2 regions of the Pseudalkalibacillus sp. A8 genome follow, and region 1 is predicted to be linked to the other one. Evidence: predicted binding sites of a transcription regulator. Region 1 holds the regulator's gene; the other holds the start of a gene.
What was found. Region 1 encodes NrdR, which represses ribonucleotide reductase genes. Its sites were predicted from a motif close to AACACNATATATNGTGTT; they were not measured.
Positions count from the first base shown of each region.

Region 2: ACJROX_RS18770 (vitamin B12-dependent ribonucleotide reductase) is a predicted target of NrdR. The motif match lies at 3,704-3,721, and genes of this name have one in related genera.

Region 1 is NZ_CP174509.1:4,093,337-4,101,378, forward strand. Features, by position in the region: gene thrS (threonine--tRNA ligase) at 1-1,263, opposite strand, end outside; T-box leader at 1,378-1,600, opposite strand; gene ytxC (sporulation protein YtxC) at 1,678-2,535, opposite strand; gene dnaI (primosomal protein DnaI) at 2,656-3,591, opposite strand; gene ACJROX_RS21045 (replication initiation and membrane attachment family protein) at 3,604-4,959, opposite strand; gene nrdR (transcriptional regulator NrdR) at 5,081-5,542, opposite strand; gene speD (adenosylmethionine decarboxylase) at 5,995-6,375, opposite strand; gene ACJROX_RS21060 (ArsJ-associated glyceraldehyde-3-phosphate dehydrogenase) at 6,742-7,782, opposite strand; gene coaE (dephospho-CoA kinase) at 8,022-8,042, opposite strand, start outside.
Region 2 is NZ_CP174509.1:3,632,874-3,640,915, forward strand. Features, by position in the region: gene ACJROX_RS18760 (translocation protein TolB) at 1-299, shown strand, start outside; partial or broken gene tnpA (IS200/IS605 family transposase) at 417-840, opposite strand; gene ACJROX_RS18770 (vitamin B12-dependent ribonucleotide reductase) at 1,021-3,585, opposite strand; gene ACJROX_RS18775 (biotin/lipoate A/B protein ligase family protein) at 3,944-4,810, opposite strand; gene ACJROX_RS18780 (rhodanese-like domain-containing protein) at 4,955-5,332, shown strand; gene gcvPB (aminomethyl-transferring glycine dehydrogenase subunit GcvPB) at 5,526-6,989, opposite strand; gene gcvPA (aminomethyl-transferring glycine dehydrogenase subunit GcvPA) at 6,986-8,042, opposite strand, start outside.

The sequences.
Region 1 (8,042 bases):
GTAGTCAGTGATTCCGAAATCCTTGTAAACTTTCTGAATAAGTTGCACGACTCGGATGAATTCTTCTTTCAACTGATCAGGTCTTACGAAAATGTGTGCATCATTCAATGTCATGGAGCGCACACGTTGTAACCCTGCAAGTGCTCCAGACATTTCATGGCGGTGCATGGTGCCGAGCTCAGCAATACGAACAGGTAGATCACGGTAGCTGTGCAATGCGTTTTTATAAATCATCATATGGTGCGGGCAGTTCATCGGACGGAGAACAAGCTGTTCGTTATCCATTTCGATTGCAGGATACATATCCTCCTGGTAATGGTCCCAGTGACCGGAAGTCTTGTAAAGCTCTACACTGCCAAGATGGGGTGTATATACGTGATCATAGCCAAGCTTTACTTCAGTATCGACGATATAACGTTCGATGACTCTGCGGATTGTTGCGCCTTTAGGAAGCCAGATCGGCAGTCCTTGACCGACCTTTTGTGATATTGTAAAAATCTCTAATTCCTTTCCTAGTTTACGGTGGTCACGTTCCTTCGCTTCCTCAAGGAAATACAGATGCTCTTCAAGCTCTGATTTTTTATTGAACGCTGTACCGTAAACACGTTGAAGCATTTGATTATCGCTATCACCTCTCCAGTATGCCCCAGAGATGTTCATCAACTTGAAAATCTTTAGTTTGCTTGTTTGCGGGACATGGACACCTCGGCAAAGATCGAAAAATTCTCCCTGCTGATAGAATGTGATCTTTTCTCCTTCTGGAATCGCCTCGACCAACTCGACTTTAAGTTCGTCTCCGAGCTCTTCATATCGACGGATTGCCTCTTCCCGACTCACTTCCTCACGAGTGATTTCAAGGTTTTCATCCACAATTTTCTTCATTTCTTTTTCAATCTTAGGGAAATCTTCTTCAGTGAGGCGGTGCTCCATATCAATATCATAGTAGAACCCGTTTTCAATAGTCGGCCCTACACCAAGCTTTACTTTCTGATCTGAAAACACACGCTTGATTGCTTGTGCCATCAAATGAGCTGTGCTGTGACGGATGATTTCAAGCCCTTCTTCAGAGTCAGGCATGACGATTGTAATCGTACCGTCCTGTTCAATCGGTTGCCGTAGATCGAGCAACTGATCATCAAGTTTTCCAGCGATGGCTTTCTTTTTCAAGCCTGGGCTGATTGATGCGGCGATCTCTTCTGTTGTAACGCCTTTATCAAACTCCTTGACTGCTCCATCCGGAAAAGTAATTTTCACCTTAGACATGGTCGTTCACACTCCTACATTATTTAATACAACGTTAGTCAACTAGCTTTGCGCAAACTAGAAAAACACTTTTTCCGTCAAATAAAATGGAATTAAAAAAACACCCATCCCTGGAAAAGGGACGAGTGTTTGCTCGCGGTTCCACCCTCGTTCCGACAACATTACATGTCGGCGCTTGGTATCATTTAACGGTCATTTACCGTCAACGGTTACTTATAATTTCTCCGTTGAAGTTCAGAGGTGGTAAGTACTTTTTACTTGGTGAAGAGATTTCAGCTGATTCTCTTCTCTCTGGAAACCAGTATCAAAAGACTCATATCCTCGTCATTACTTTGGTATTGTTGATTGTTATGTAGTATTATATGCAGTCTACCAAAGAAAATCAAGCCTAAAAATACCAAATATAAAATTTTGCTAGTTAACTGAAAACTTACGGTTAGGAAGGATACGGACACGTTCCTGGAAGACATTCTGAATGGTACGGTTCATCGAGTCATCTTCAACATCGGTATACAGATAAATTCTTTCTGGAGCTATTTCGATCAATATTTTCAGCAAATCCGAAGCTATGGACTGCAAATGGGCTTTCCCTTTACCCTTCGTAAGCTGTTCAATATCTTGTTTAGTCAACTCATAGTAATGTTCATTATAAATCCTGAACTGATTACGCTCATGCTTAAGATGAACAGTCGAAAACAAAGAAACCCTTGATTTGACGAATTGACGCAATTGATTGATAAAATCCTGGTACTCCTGTTCGTACTTGAATTCATCTATCGCACATTCAATATATTTTGTTAATAGTTCCCGATATGGTTTCAAGCGGAATTGCAAAAAAGATTCATAGGAAAAGATCATTTCAGAGTCAAAAAAGTCCTCCAATGCATCGACGATCATATCTTCTCTTGATGGGAACTTACTGACTAAGGGGATGTTTTCAGAATTTCCTTCGATAAGAGACTGAGCAATGGATAGGATCTGAAGTTGTTCATCTATATCCGTAAAATAAAAGTTGTTCTCCAGGATTCTTAATATCCAGGCATCTTCCCTCGTTCGTATGATATGCTTCGCTAAGAAAAGTAAAATCGTCGGCTTCAACATGTCACTGACCGGATCACGGTGATCTAAATCGATCTCCAATGTGTTTTCATCTGTATATTGAAGCCTTATTGGAGTCGACCGGTTGGATATGTTTTGGTTATTGAGTAATTTATTGATTCGTTTATACAAATAATGTCCTTCCTTTTCATCCAAAAAGTGAATCGTAACCAACCTTAATCCTCCTTGTCCACAATCATTGTTACAATATATGAACATCAAGAAAGATTATTCTAACGAAAGCTGTCAAAAGGAAAAGACTCTGTCCTATAAGTATGACAGAGCCTGTTCCATTTATTTTTGACGTCGATTTTCTCCACCGAGCGATATTGGAGTTGTAAAATGTTTGATCCGTTCCATAATACGCTTCGCCTTCAATTGTTCAATCCCGCCTTTTTGAGAATAGGCGAGATGACCTTCAAGTTCCTCATAATCGTAATTTGACGTATAGCATGTCGGGAGTTTCTCCATCATGCGATGCTGTAATATCGAACCTAATACTTCATCTCGTATCCAGCTAGACATCGTTTCAGCACCGATATCATCGAGGACTAATACTGGTGCTTTTTTGATCACATTCAACTTTTCATCTACTGTCTGATCCCCAATTGATGATTTCATTTCTCTAAAAAAGTCAGGAGTATACACAAGTATCGTTTGGATGTTCTTTTTAGCCAGGGCGTTTGCCATTGCCCCCATGAGGAAGGTCTTTCCTACGCCGAACTCTCCGTGTACATAGAGACCTTGAGACGAGCCTTCAGGACTAGAGACTGCTTTTACAAACTCTGCAGCATTCAATGTCGCTTGATACCTCTCTTTGTCCTTTTTATCAAATTGATCAAACGTGGCAGCAAGGATATCCTTCGGGATGAAATAACTTTTGATCAACGATTGTAAACTTTCCATCTCATCGTTAGCTACTTTACTAGGACAGCGATTGTAAGTTACATCGATGATCTGACCGTTTATGAACAACTGGGGCTCGTATCCTTTGATCATGTTTCGACAACTCTTCAGATCCATACATCCTTTACAATTCCTGGTTCCTTCTATAAACTCCACTAATCTCGGAAGACTCTTGTTGATCATTTCTATCGTCACTTCTGGATTTGCTCGATGAAACGCCTTCCAGTCGGGATGCGACAACACCTTTTTCTTCACTTCGATTAATTCTCTTTCTACATTTGAACGTTCGGTAAAACTTTTCATCGATTCTGATATGGATTTCACGTTGTGCACCCCCTATAGACCTTTCAAATATTCTTCAAGCCATTTTTCATCGTTTTCTGAAACCTGTTGTTTTTCTTTATCTGGTTTAGGTGAATCCATCCATTTAGGAAGTTTGTCCTTTCTGACATTCTTCTGTTGAGCCGGCCTGCTCGGTTTTGATTTTTGTTGATAGGCTTGATAACTTTTATGCTCTGCTTTAGCCAGTTCCATCGCTTCTTTGACAGAGGATATTTTTTTACGCTTCCACTGGCTTGCGATTTTTTCAACATGACCGTGGATCAATTTCATATCGTTTGTATTCAATACATAATCGATCAGTACGTTGATGACGCCTGCTGAAAGCTTCTGATCGAACATGATGGAATCGATCAGCTTAAGGTCGGCACTAGCAGCACGGCCTCCCTCACTGTATTTTTCAAGCAATGCACGTGGTGAAATCGTCTCGAAGGTCTTTATCATCATTTCCTCGGGTGATAAATCTCCCTTATTCTTTTGAATCGGGGTATTCGTTTGACTTCGTTCACTTAATCGTGGCAATTGCCCTGGCTTTTCAATCTTATACCAACGCTGTACCTCTTGTCTTAAAGAGTACGGGGTAAGTTGCTCATCCCGGAAATAAGCCTGCTGGACGATACTACTCATATCAAGCGGAGATATTTGATAAATGAACGCAAGGCGATGAATGGATTCACGAATACCATCTGTCAAAACTTCTGAAGGAATAATGAAGCTGCTCAAGTCCCGTTCAAGTACATTGAAATCGAAATCGTCTTCGGAAAAGTTCGGAGCACTGCCTGTAAGATCTCCAGTTTGATCATTAGAATTAGAAATGGACTGGTGGATTTCGGAGTCTGTCGCTGCTCTGATCTCCGATGCATGTAATGATGAGAATACATCATTAAAGCTAGCCGTAATATCATCGAATTCGTCATGCTGTTCTGTTTTCATGACGAACCGGTTCCTTACTTCAAGATATCTTTGCTTACCCAAACGTCCATATAAATAGACACTTAACACATCGTCCTTGAAAAATTGCTCCGGTTGTAGTATCGGTTGTAGTTCATATATGAAAATCCGGTCCTCGTCAATTCGTTTACGATATGTCTTTAAAAGTCCAATTGCCTCAAGTTTTTTTCGTTCTTCAAAAATCTGCTGCATATTCATTTGCGTCTGGTTCATCAATGTATGGTGAGAAGTCATTCCATTTAGGTTTTCACTGAAAAGAGTCATATATAGACTATATGCTTTTGCACCTACCAATGGTTGATATAACAGGGTGACCATCTTCAATTCTTCAGCTTGTATCCTTCCCCTGCTATATACTTGAAAGCGATCGACAGGAAGTAATTCTTTCCAATGATTTTGCATAAGCTTCACCTTTATCATTCAATAATCGAGTTAATAGAGCATAGTTGCGCTATTCTGAAGAAAGGATTTTATACTTTCTTTAATTGTAAGTGAAAAAAGAGCTTATGTATATGTAAGCTCTTTACTCGTTCTCTCGTTTTAATAGATCTTTCAGTTCATCGATAAATACGTTGATATCCTTGAATTGTCTATAAACAGACGCAAATCGGACATAAGCTACTTCGTCAATCTTTGCTAAATGGTCCATTACACGTTCACCAATTTCTTTACTTTGGATTTCCGAAGAGCCATCATTTCGTAAATCTTTTTCGACAGTATTTACGACTTCCTCTAAAACTTCAAGCGGTACCGGACGTTTTTCACAAGCTTTGATCAAACCACGTAACAGCTTGTCCCGGTTAAATTCTTCTCTGGTACCCTCTTTTTTTACAACCACAAGAGGAATCTCTTCCACTGTTTCAAAAGTGGTGAACCGATAATTACATTTTTCACACTCTCTGCGTCTGCGAATCGAACGCCCGCCATGGACCGGGCGAGAATCCAACACTCTGGTGCCATTATTTTGACAATTTGGACAACGCATTTAACCAACCCCATATCGATAAACTTCGCTTTATATAATGTCATGTTTAGTCGAATTGTAAAATTATCCTTAGATATAATGATAGTAGAAAGGTGTCCCCGTGACAAGATATTTTCAAATCAACTCGGGTCCTCCTAAATTTTCCATATGGCTCTATTAAATGTAATTGTATATTTTTGCGAAACTCACCTCCCTTTCCGCGAAGAGTAGTTGCCCTTATGTCATGAGGTATAAAGAAAACTTGGCAAGACCTTGATGAAAGCTGAGCCTTAGTTACTCGAAAAAGCAAATGCTTTTCCTTCGTGCGGAATGTTGCTTCCGAAGTGACCAGCTTGTACGCTTATACTGAAGAAAGTATTAAACCCTTTCTTAAAGTTAAATTTAAAATTCAACAAATTCTTCCATTTAAAAAAGGTGTGCAGCTGCACACCTTGTTAGTTTTTTTGTCATTATTAATATGCTGAGACCTTCTTCTGGCCAACTTTAACTGGACCCATACCTCTTGGAAGTTCTACATTTTCTTTGGAAGAAGCACCAAGTGCCTCTGCGATATAATCTGCAGCGACATTAGGATCAAGATCACCACATGTATAAACATCAATGCTTGCATAACCATGCTCTGGAAAACTGTGAATTGTTAAGTGTGATTCAGAAATGATCACGACTCCACTTACTCCATGAGGTGCAAATTTATGAAAAGCAACTTCTCTTACCTCTGCACCTGATTTAAGCGCCGCTTCTACAAAAAGTTGTTCAATATAAGGCATATTGTTCAACTTCTCAACATCACAACCCCATAACTCAGCAATCACATGACGTCCCATTGTATCCATCTGCATAGTCCCCCTTTAAGATTAATCATGCCTTCAAAAGCATGCGGAAATGGAATGTTACCACGGGGGAAAGTTAGTCCAAAGAGGTCCTAACCCTTTAAGTAGTATCCAGTTCCTAAATTGCTTATAACTTGAAGTTCACGATGAACAGTATACTGCTTTTCTATATTTTTTGCAAGTTAATTTTTTAAATTTTTCACCTCCATAAAATGCACCTTGTACTTGCTCATACCACATATGAAATATATAAAAACATGCGATTCATCACACTGGTTAAAAGCCGACAAAACAGGAGTTTTACACTATGTAAAAAACGGAGTTGACCATAAAGGTCTACCCCGCTCTACTTTTAAATTATAATTATTGTTATGCAGTTCCAGACAAGCGCTTGTTGGATAGTGCACCAAGTGTTTCTCCAACTTTCTCAGCAAGATCTACCACTCTGCAAGAATATCCCCATTCGTTGTCATACCAAGCAAGAACTTTAACTTTTCGATCTTCGATCACCATTGTAGACAATCCATCAATGATTGAAGAATTTTCATTTCCATTGAAGTCGATTGATACTAGCGGATCTTTTGTATAACCTAAGATTCCTTGCAAAGTTCCTTTGGACGCGGTTTCGAGGGCTGCGTTAACAGTTTCAACCGTCACATCACGTTTTACATCAACTACAAGGTCGACTAGAGATACGTTCGGTGTCGGAACTCGAAGTGCCATCCCGTGAAGTTTCCCTTCCAATTGAGGCATGACCTTCGCGATTGCTTTCGCTGCGCCGGTAGAGGTTGGAATGATCGATTGTCCGCACGCACGAGCACGTCTTAAGTCTTTGTGAGGATTATCGATATTCTTCTGATCATTTGTATATGCGTGAACGGTTGTCATCACACCATTCTCAATTCCAAATTGTTCTTCAAGTACTTTGACGACAGGTGCAAGACAGTTTGTCGTACATGAAGCATTAGAAAGAACGTGGTGCTCTTCCGGAATGTAAGCGTCATCATTTACACCCATTACAACTGTAAGATCTTCATCCTTACCAGGAGCAGTGATGATGACCTTCTTCGCACCAGCTTCTAGATGATAGCCAGCAGTCTCTTTAGATTTGAACTTGCCTGTGGCTTCAATGACGATATCGATGTTCAATTGTCCCCAAGGCAATTGCTTAGGATCTCTATTGTTGATCAACTTGATCTCTTTACCATCTACGACCAGAGAATTCTCCTTCGCTTCAACCTTAAGTTCGTAAGTACCATGAATGCTATCGTACTTGATAAGATGAGCCAATGTCTCAGAAGGATAACTTGCATTTATCGCAACAACATCTAATTGTTGGTTTTTCATCGCTTTACGGAATACCATTCGCCCAATTCGGCCAAATCCATTAATTGCTACTCTAGCTTTCATGTTGAAATCCCTCCACTATATAAAGTGCTATACTTTTTTCTAAAAATCTAAAATTAGTATAACATATTATATGTAAAAGGGAACACTAAATTTATCAATAATCTAAAAAGAGGCCTGCGCCCGGCCTCCTAATGTTCAATGAATCGACAAAACATTACATATTAAATGTCGTCTTACGAGGACAACATCCATATTATCTCGTCTCTATTGTCGAAAAATCTGCAATATCTATTTACAAACTAAAGTATATCCCATTTCGT
Region 2 (8,042 bases), 460 kb from region 1:
CCCAACGTCCATTACCTGCTTTGTATCAGATTGACTTAAAAAACAAAGAGCAAAAAAAGATTACAAATCCTAAAAATGGTTTTGGTGATTTCACGCCTCACTATTTGCCTGGATCAAATCGACTTATTTGGGTTCGTACTAATCGAAAGAATAATAACGTGTGGATTGCTGAGGAAAATGGCAAACATGCAAAAGTGTGGATTTCTAATATTGATCAAGGCGGAAACTTTTACGAAAAATGGGATTGGAGCAATGTTTTGAGCATCTATATTCCTAAGGAAGTAAGTATCCGCCCGTAAAACGGGCGGTTTTAATTTCGCCCTATAAGGGCACTTTACCAACAATCCCCTTAAGGGGGCTTTTGAATTGACCGCCAACCGTTTATCTCTCTACCTATTTCTTGAATGGGTATATTCTCATTTAGTCATGTTGTCCCGCAAACGATCTTCAGCTTCTTGTTCTCGAATATATTTCGCTACTGTTTTTTGATTGAGTCCAACTGTACTCACATAGTATCCTTTAGCCCAAAACGTGCGATTTCCATGATTATATTTCAGGTTTGCATGTCGGTCATGTATCATCAAAGAGCTTTTTCCTTTTAAGTATCCCATGAAGTAAGATACTGACATTTTGGGTGGTATTCTGACCAACATGTGTATATGGTCTGGCATTGCATGAGCTTCAATGATCTCAACATCTTTCATATCGCATAATCTTCTTAGAATCACCAATGTCTTTTCTCAATTTCCCAAATATGATCTTCCTTCTATACTTTGGGATAAACACAATGTGATACTTACAATTCCATCGGGTATGTGATAAACTGTTGTCGCTCGACATGAGCAGATCTCTTCTCGTTAATTGAAATTGGTTTGACGGCCAGTTTCTATTATAACGAGAGGAGATTTTTCTGTTACAACCCTTAAAGGTTAATTTTCACACAGGCATAGCCTGTGGTTTAAAAAGACTTAATGAAAAAGAACCGAGTAAATTGCTTCACTCGGTTCTTCTATATACAATTTAGATTCCGCACTTCAACTGTGCATTACAATTTGTACATGTGTTACATCCACCGATTTCTTTTACTTTACCCTTACGGCAGACCGGGCATGTGTTTCCTACTTCATTTCCAATCGTGACATCCGTGGAACGAAGGTCGGAAATCGTATCGACAAGGACAACTTTCTTCTTTTCTTCTGTTTTAGACGCTACAGAATCATCATCGAAAGTATTCTCTTCGGCTTTTAGTGTCAGTACCTGTGAATCACGGCTGCCATCCACGTATACTGTTCCGCCTTTTGCTCCACCGTTATATAGACGTTCGTAAACAGCTTGTACTTGCTCAACTGAATAGCCTTTTGGAGCATTCACCGTCTTACTGATCGAACTGTCAATCCAGTTTTGGATGACACATTGTGTATCTGCATGTGCTTCTGGCTTTAGATCCATCGCAGAAACAAACCATTCAGGCAGGTTTTCAGCATCAGCTTCAGGATTTCGTGACAGGTATTCGTTCACGATATCTGCCTTGACCTCAATGAACTTTCCTAGACGCCCACTTCTAAAATAAGAGAATGAGAAGTAAGGCTCTAATCCAGTACTTACGCCAACCATCGTACCAGTGGATCCAGTAGGTGCTACAGTCAACAAGTGTGAATTGCGGATACCATGTTCCAGGATTCCCTGGCGGATATCTTCAGGCATCTTCTTCATATAACCTGTATTGATGAAGGCTTCACGTAATTCTTTTGTTTCTTCATTTGTATTTCCAACTAAAAATGGAAAGCTTCCTTTTTCTTTCGCTAATTCAATCGATTCACGATAAGCTGTAGTGGCCATCGTTTCGAAGATTTCATCAGCAAGTTTGTTTCCTTCTTCTGAACCGTAAACCGTTTCACAGTAGATAAGAAGATCATGAAGACCCATGACACCTAGTCCAACACGACGTTCTCCAAGAGCTTGTTCACGGTTCTTCTCTAAGAAGTACGGTGTCGCATCGATAACGTTATCCTGCATGCGGACCCCGGTTCTAACTGATTGTATCAACTTATCAAAATCAACACGTTTATTTTCTTTATCTGCAACATTAGCCAGATTGACAGCAGCCAAGTTACAGACGGAGTATGGTGCGAGTGGTTGTTCCCCACACGGATTGGTTGCTACTACTTTCTGTCCATATGCTTTTGCGTTGGTCATGTCATTCGCGTTGTCGATAAAGAAGATTCCTGGTTCTGCCGAATAGGTTGCGCAGATATTGATCAGATTCCACAGTTCTCTTGCTTTGATCCTTTTATAAACACGAATGCCGTAACCTTCAGCTTCCCATTCTCGAACATCTCCGTATTCATGCCACTTGGTGTTGTACTCGAGCATTTCTTCAAATGTGTAATTTTCCACATCCGGGAATCGAAGTTCGTACTCTGTATCATTTTCAACAGCTTCCATGAATTCTTTGGTCACGCATACCGAAATGTTCGCACCTGTTAAAAATTCTGGGTTGTGGACACTATAGTTGCCGCCGGTTTGCAACTTTTCTTCAGCTTCCTTGATGGCTTTATTAGTGAAACCGCCTTGTCCAGGGATAGCTTTATAGTTTACAATGCTTTGATACATATCTCGCTCGGTTTCAGTAAGTGGTGTGAATTTCAATTTATCTAAAGCTAATTGCTTTATGGTTTCATCTTCTGTATTTTCAACTAGGAACCTGAGTATCCTTGGATTCTGCATTTTTGAAATGATGAATTCGATAATGTCGGGATGCCAATCCGTAAGCATTATCATCTGCGCACCTCTGCGGGATCCGCCTTGTTCGACAAGATGTGTCAGCTTTGCGATGTCATCAAGCCACGACACCGATCCTGATGATTTTCCGTTTACGCCTTTTGCCAGTGTGTTTCTCGGTCTGAGTGTCGATCCGTTCGTACCGACTCCACCGCCCCGGCTCATGATCTCCATCACTTGTTTACGGTGGTCAGAGATTCCTTCTCTCGAATCTTGTACGAATGGCATAACATAACAGTTAAAATACGTTACATCCGTTGCGGCTCCTGCTCCATATAGCACCCGGCCTGCTGGTACGAAGTTCAAGTTTACAAGTTCATGGTAGAACTTCTCGAATGATTCCTGTCTCTTTTCTTCTGTTGTTTCTACGGAAGCTAGTCCTGTCGCATTTCGTTTAGCGATCTGCTCGTAATAGATTTCTAATGGCTTATCGATCGTATCAAGAGATCTCTTTACGATTCCTGTCTCCATTTCACCCGGCTTGTCGAGGACGCTACGGTAATCCTCATCCACTTTCACCTCTGCCGTTTTTTGTTCCCGATCTATGGAAACGATGAACCCCAAACCCCTTGCAGGAAATTTCGGATCATCTTTAACCGTCAAGATGACAAAATCTCCTTCTCGTAATGTTCTTTTCTCAGTATCCTTGAACGAATACCGATCCAACATCACCAATCTTGATACCCCTTTGTGAGTCGTATGCATGTCCGGTGTGATCGGATGCACCTGTTCGAATTTAGCAATGTCTTCATTCAACCGGTCAATGTTGATATGATGTCGTTGCTCCCCTGTTACAATCGCCATCCAGGATCCTCCTTAATAATTATTAATTTTTATAATTTTGTTGTTTGTTTTAATGTTACCCAAATCATAGCACAGCAAAACCTAAAACATCAATATATAGTGCACATTATTTTAAGATAATACAATATATTGTGTCTATGAGAACAAGTCAACTTAATCTTGTCAAAATCAAAAACATATAAAAAATGTAGAATAAGGGCGAAAAGTGTCCAATTTACACCCCAGACATTCAAAAAAGACAAATTTACAAAGTTGCGGGAAGGAGTCTTTTTTGAGCCTCTGATGACCGTTGAACTTCACAAATATCCTTCTTTTTTCCAATAAAAAGATTTAAAAACTGCGACCATTTTGGTCACAGTTAACGTCTAAATGTCCACTCATCATTCGCATATCGTCTTTTAACGATTTCATCTATATATTGATTTTGTTCTTCGGTCAATTCCAAAGGTATGAATTCGATATCGAGGCCTTTTTCGAAGCCGTCCTTAAAAGCTTTCTTAGATTCCTCGATGGTCACCCTTTCAGGTCGGAGATCATTAATCGCTACAGCCTTCTTGCTGAACGCTTTTTGCATCCGTTCTCTCACTCTCTCGTTCGTAAACTTGAAGCAATCGAACAATTTGTCTTCATCGATATCGAGTAGGATCGACCCGTGCTGTAGGATGACACCCTTTTGTCTTGTTTGGGCACTTCCCGCTACTTTTCTTCCTTCAACCACGAGTTCATACCAGGATGGTGCATCAAAACAAACGGCTGAACGAGGATTTTTAAGCCCAGCCTTTTCTTCCTCCGTTTTCGGAACTGCAAAGTATGCCTCTAATCCCAGGTTGCGGAAACCGCCTAATATTCCTTCGGAAATCACCCGATATGCTTCAGTTACAGATTGGGGCATTTTAGGATGTTCTTCCGAAACGATGACACTGTAAGTCAATTCTTTGTCATGAAGTACAGCTCTGCCGCCGGTTGGCCTGCGTACGAATCCATAGCCGTGTTTTTTCACTGCATCAAGATTGATTTCCTTTTCCACCTTTTGAAAATAACCGACTGATAGCGTAGCAGGATTCCACTCATAGAAACGGACTACGGGATGAATTTCTCCTTTACTATGCCAGTCCAACAGTGCTTCATCCAAAGCCATATTATATGCTGGTGAGCTTGCACCAGATTCAATGAAATACCATTTTTCTTTCATCTTTATGTACGCCTCTTTCCATTCGTCATCCATTCACCTTTCATAGTTTAACAGAAACCTATCAATCCATACAATTCATTGATTTTAGAAACTTAGTTTTGCGAATAAGAAAATTCCTGTATATAATGGACATGGTATCTTTATAGATATGGTAGAAAGTTTCTAGGGGGAAAAGAAATGGAATGGATTTTTTGGGCACTACCAGCAGCTATCATCGCATATATGATCATCGCTGGGCTCTATCAACGAAGACATCTGAAAACGTTGACAGAAGAAGAATTCCGCAGCGGGTATCGAAAAGCTCAACTGATAGACGTGCGGGAACAAAAAGAATTTGATAATGGACATATTCTCGGAGCACGGAATATCCCGTTGTCACAGCTCCGAATGCGTCATAAAGAAATCCGTAAAGATCAGCCTGTATATATGTACTGTGAAAGCGGAATGCGTACAGTTCGTGCAGCAGCTGTCTTAAGGAAGAAGGGCATTAAAGACCTTTATAACCTTAAAGGCGGGTTCAAGAAATGGAACGGAAAAGTAAAAAAAGGAAAATAACCTGAAGATAAGGATCATCCAAAGACTTCATTTATGAATGTTGTAAAGGTGGTCCTTTTTTATAGGTAAGACAGGGGCCATTTAAGACTGTATTTGAGAGGACAGCACACCTTATCTTTAAAACAACAAAATTATCTTAACAACGTGAAAAATCCCCTTCACCAATGGAGTGAAGGGGATTTATTATACATAATTATTGTTTTTCATAGCGAAGAATCGGTTTACGGGCTGCAGTTGTCTCATCCATACGTTTGATAACTGTATTATGAGGCGCTTGTTGAACAACCTCAGGAGATTCCTCCGCTTCTTTCGCAATCTGGATCATCGCATCGATGAATTCATCCAACGTTTCCTTTGATTCCGTCTCTGTCGGTTCGATCATCATACATTCCTCCACATTAAGAGGGAAGTAGATAGTCGGCGGGTGATAACCGAAATCAAGTAAACGTTTCGCCATATCCAATGTCCTTACGCCAAGCTTCTTCTGACGCTTACCGGAAATGACAAATTCATGTTTACAGTGCTGTTCAAATGGAAGAACAAAATACGGTGCAAGTTTACGCATCATATAATTCGCATTCAAGACAGCATAGTCACTGACCTTTTTCAATCCTTCCCGGCCCATCGTTTGGATATACGTATAGGCACGGACATTGATTCCGAAGTTTCCGTAGAACGGCTTTACTCTTCCGATTGAATCAGGACGGTTATAGTCGAACACGTATCCATCTTCTGTTTTGGCAAGGATCGGCTTCGGTAAAAATGTAATCAGATCTTTCTTGACCCCGACTGGGCCTGATCCAGGACCTCCACCACCGTGCGGGCCTGTAAACGTCTTATGAAGGTTTAAGTGAACCACATCGAATCCCATGTCTCCTGGACGTGTTCTTCCCATGATCGCATTCATGTTCGCACCGTCATAATAGAGCTTTCCACCAGCTTCATGGACAATGCGTGCCATATCGAGAATATGCTCCTCAAAAAGACCTAGGGTATTCGGGTTCGTCAGCATCAAGGCTGCCGTGTCATCCCCGACTACACGTTTCAAGTCTTCCAGGTCGACTAGGCCATTCTCATCCGATTTGACTGTAACCGAATCAAAGCCTGCTACTGTCGCTGAAGCCGGATTAGTTCCATGAGCAGAGTCAGGAACGATCACCTTCGTACGGTGATGGTCACCATTCTTTTCATGATACGCTCTGATCATCATCAAGCCTGTCCACTCACCATGGGCACCAGCAGCTGGCTGCAGGGTGACCTCATCCATACCTGTGATTTCTTCAAGAGATGTTTGCAAGTCGTACAGCATTTCCATTGCCCCTTGGACTGTATCTTCATCCTGATAAGGGTGGATATGCGCAAAACCTGGAATCCGCGCAACATCTTCATTGATTTTCGGATTATATTTCATCGTACAGGATCCAAGTGGATAGAAACCTGAATCCACACCGTGATTACGTTTAGATAATGCTGTGTAGTGGCGCATGATCTGAAGTTCGGATACTTCTGGTAATTCTGGCTCCTCGTCACGGATATATTCAGAGTCAATCAGTTCTTCAATGGGAGTTTCAGGGACATCGAGAGCTGATAAGCTATACCCTACCCGTCCAGGTTTAGACAGTTCAAAAATGAGTGCTTGATTCTTTTCGTGGCTCATTGGACTCCCCCCAATTCTTTTACAAATGTATCGATTTCTTCTTTAGTCCGTTGTTCCGTTACAGCGATCAACATATACTGATCGAGTTCAGGATAATATTGTCCGAGATCATAACCACCTACGAAGCCTTTTTCAAGAAGCGCCTTGTTCACTTCTTTTACAGGCTTTGATACTTTAACGACGAGCTCGTTAAAGAAAGCTCCTTTAAAATGGACTTCCATGCCACTTTCTTCAAGCTTTTTCTTTGCATAGTGTGCTTTTTGAAGGTTTTGCATAGCGATCTCTTTGATTCCTTTTTTACCAAGTGCTGTCATGGCCACAGAAGCAGCCAAAGCATTCAAAGCTTGGTTCGAACAGATATTGGAAGTCGCCTTGTCACGACGGATATGCTGTTCACGTGCTTGAAGTGTAAGAACGAAACCACGTTGCCCTTCTTCATCAGTCGTTTGTCCAACTAATCGGCCTGGTACTTTACGCATCAACTTCTTCGTAGTCGCGAAATAACCACAGTGCGGTCCTCCAAAAGCTGCCGGGATACCGAATGGTTGTGCATCCCCGATTGCGATATCTGCCCCGAATTTTCCTGGCGGCTTAAGCGCCCCAAGAGAAAGCGGGTTGCTGGAAACGACGAACATCGCTTTTTCTTGGTGGACGATTTCTTCAATTTCCTTCAATGGTTCGATTTGGCCATAAAAGTTAGGATATTGGACGATGACGCAAGCTGTATCGCCATCAACTGCTGCTTTCAATGCTTCCAGATCAGTAGTGCCATTCGTCGCTTCAACTTCTACTACCTCGAGATTCGGGCCTTTCGCATACGTATGGAGAACACTCAACGCTTCTGGGTGGACACTTTTCGAAACGATGACCTTCTTTTTACGAGTATGCGCTGCACTTAAGAAAGCTGCTTCTGCTAGAGCTGTTTGACCATCATACATGGAGGAGTTGGCTACTTCCATTCCAGTCAACTCACAAATCATCGTCTGGAATTCAAAAATTGCCTGAAGCTCACCTTGCGAAATTTCTGGTTGATATGGTGTGTATGCCGTATAG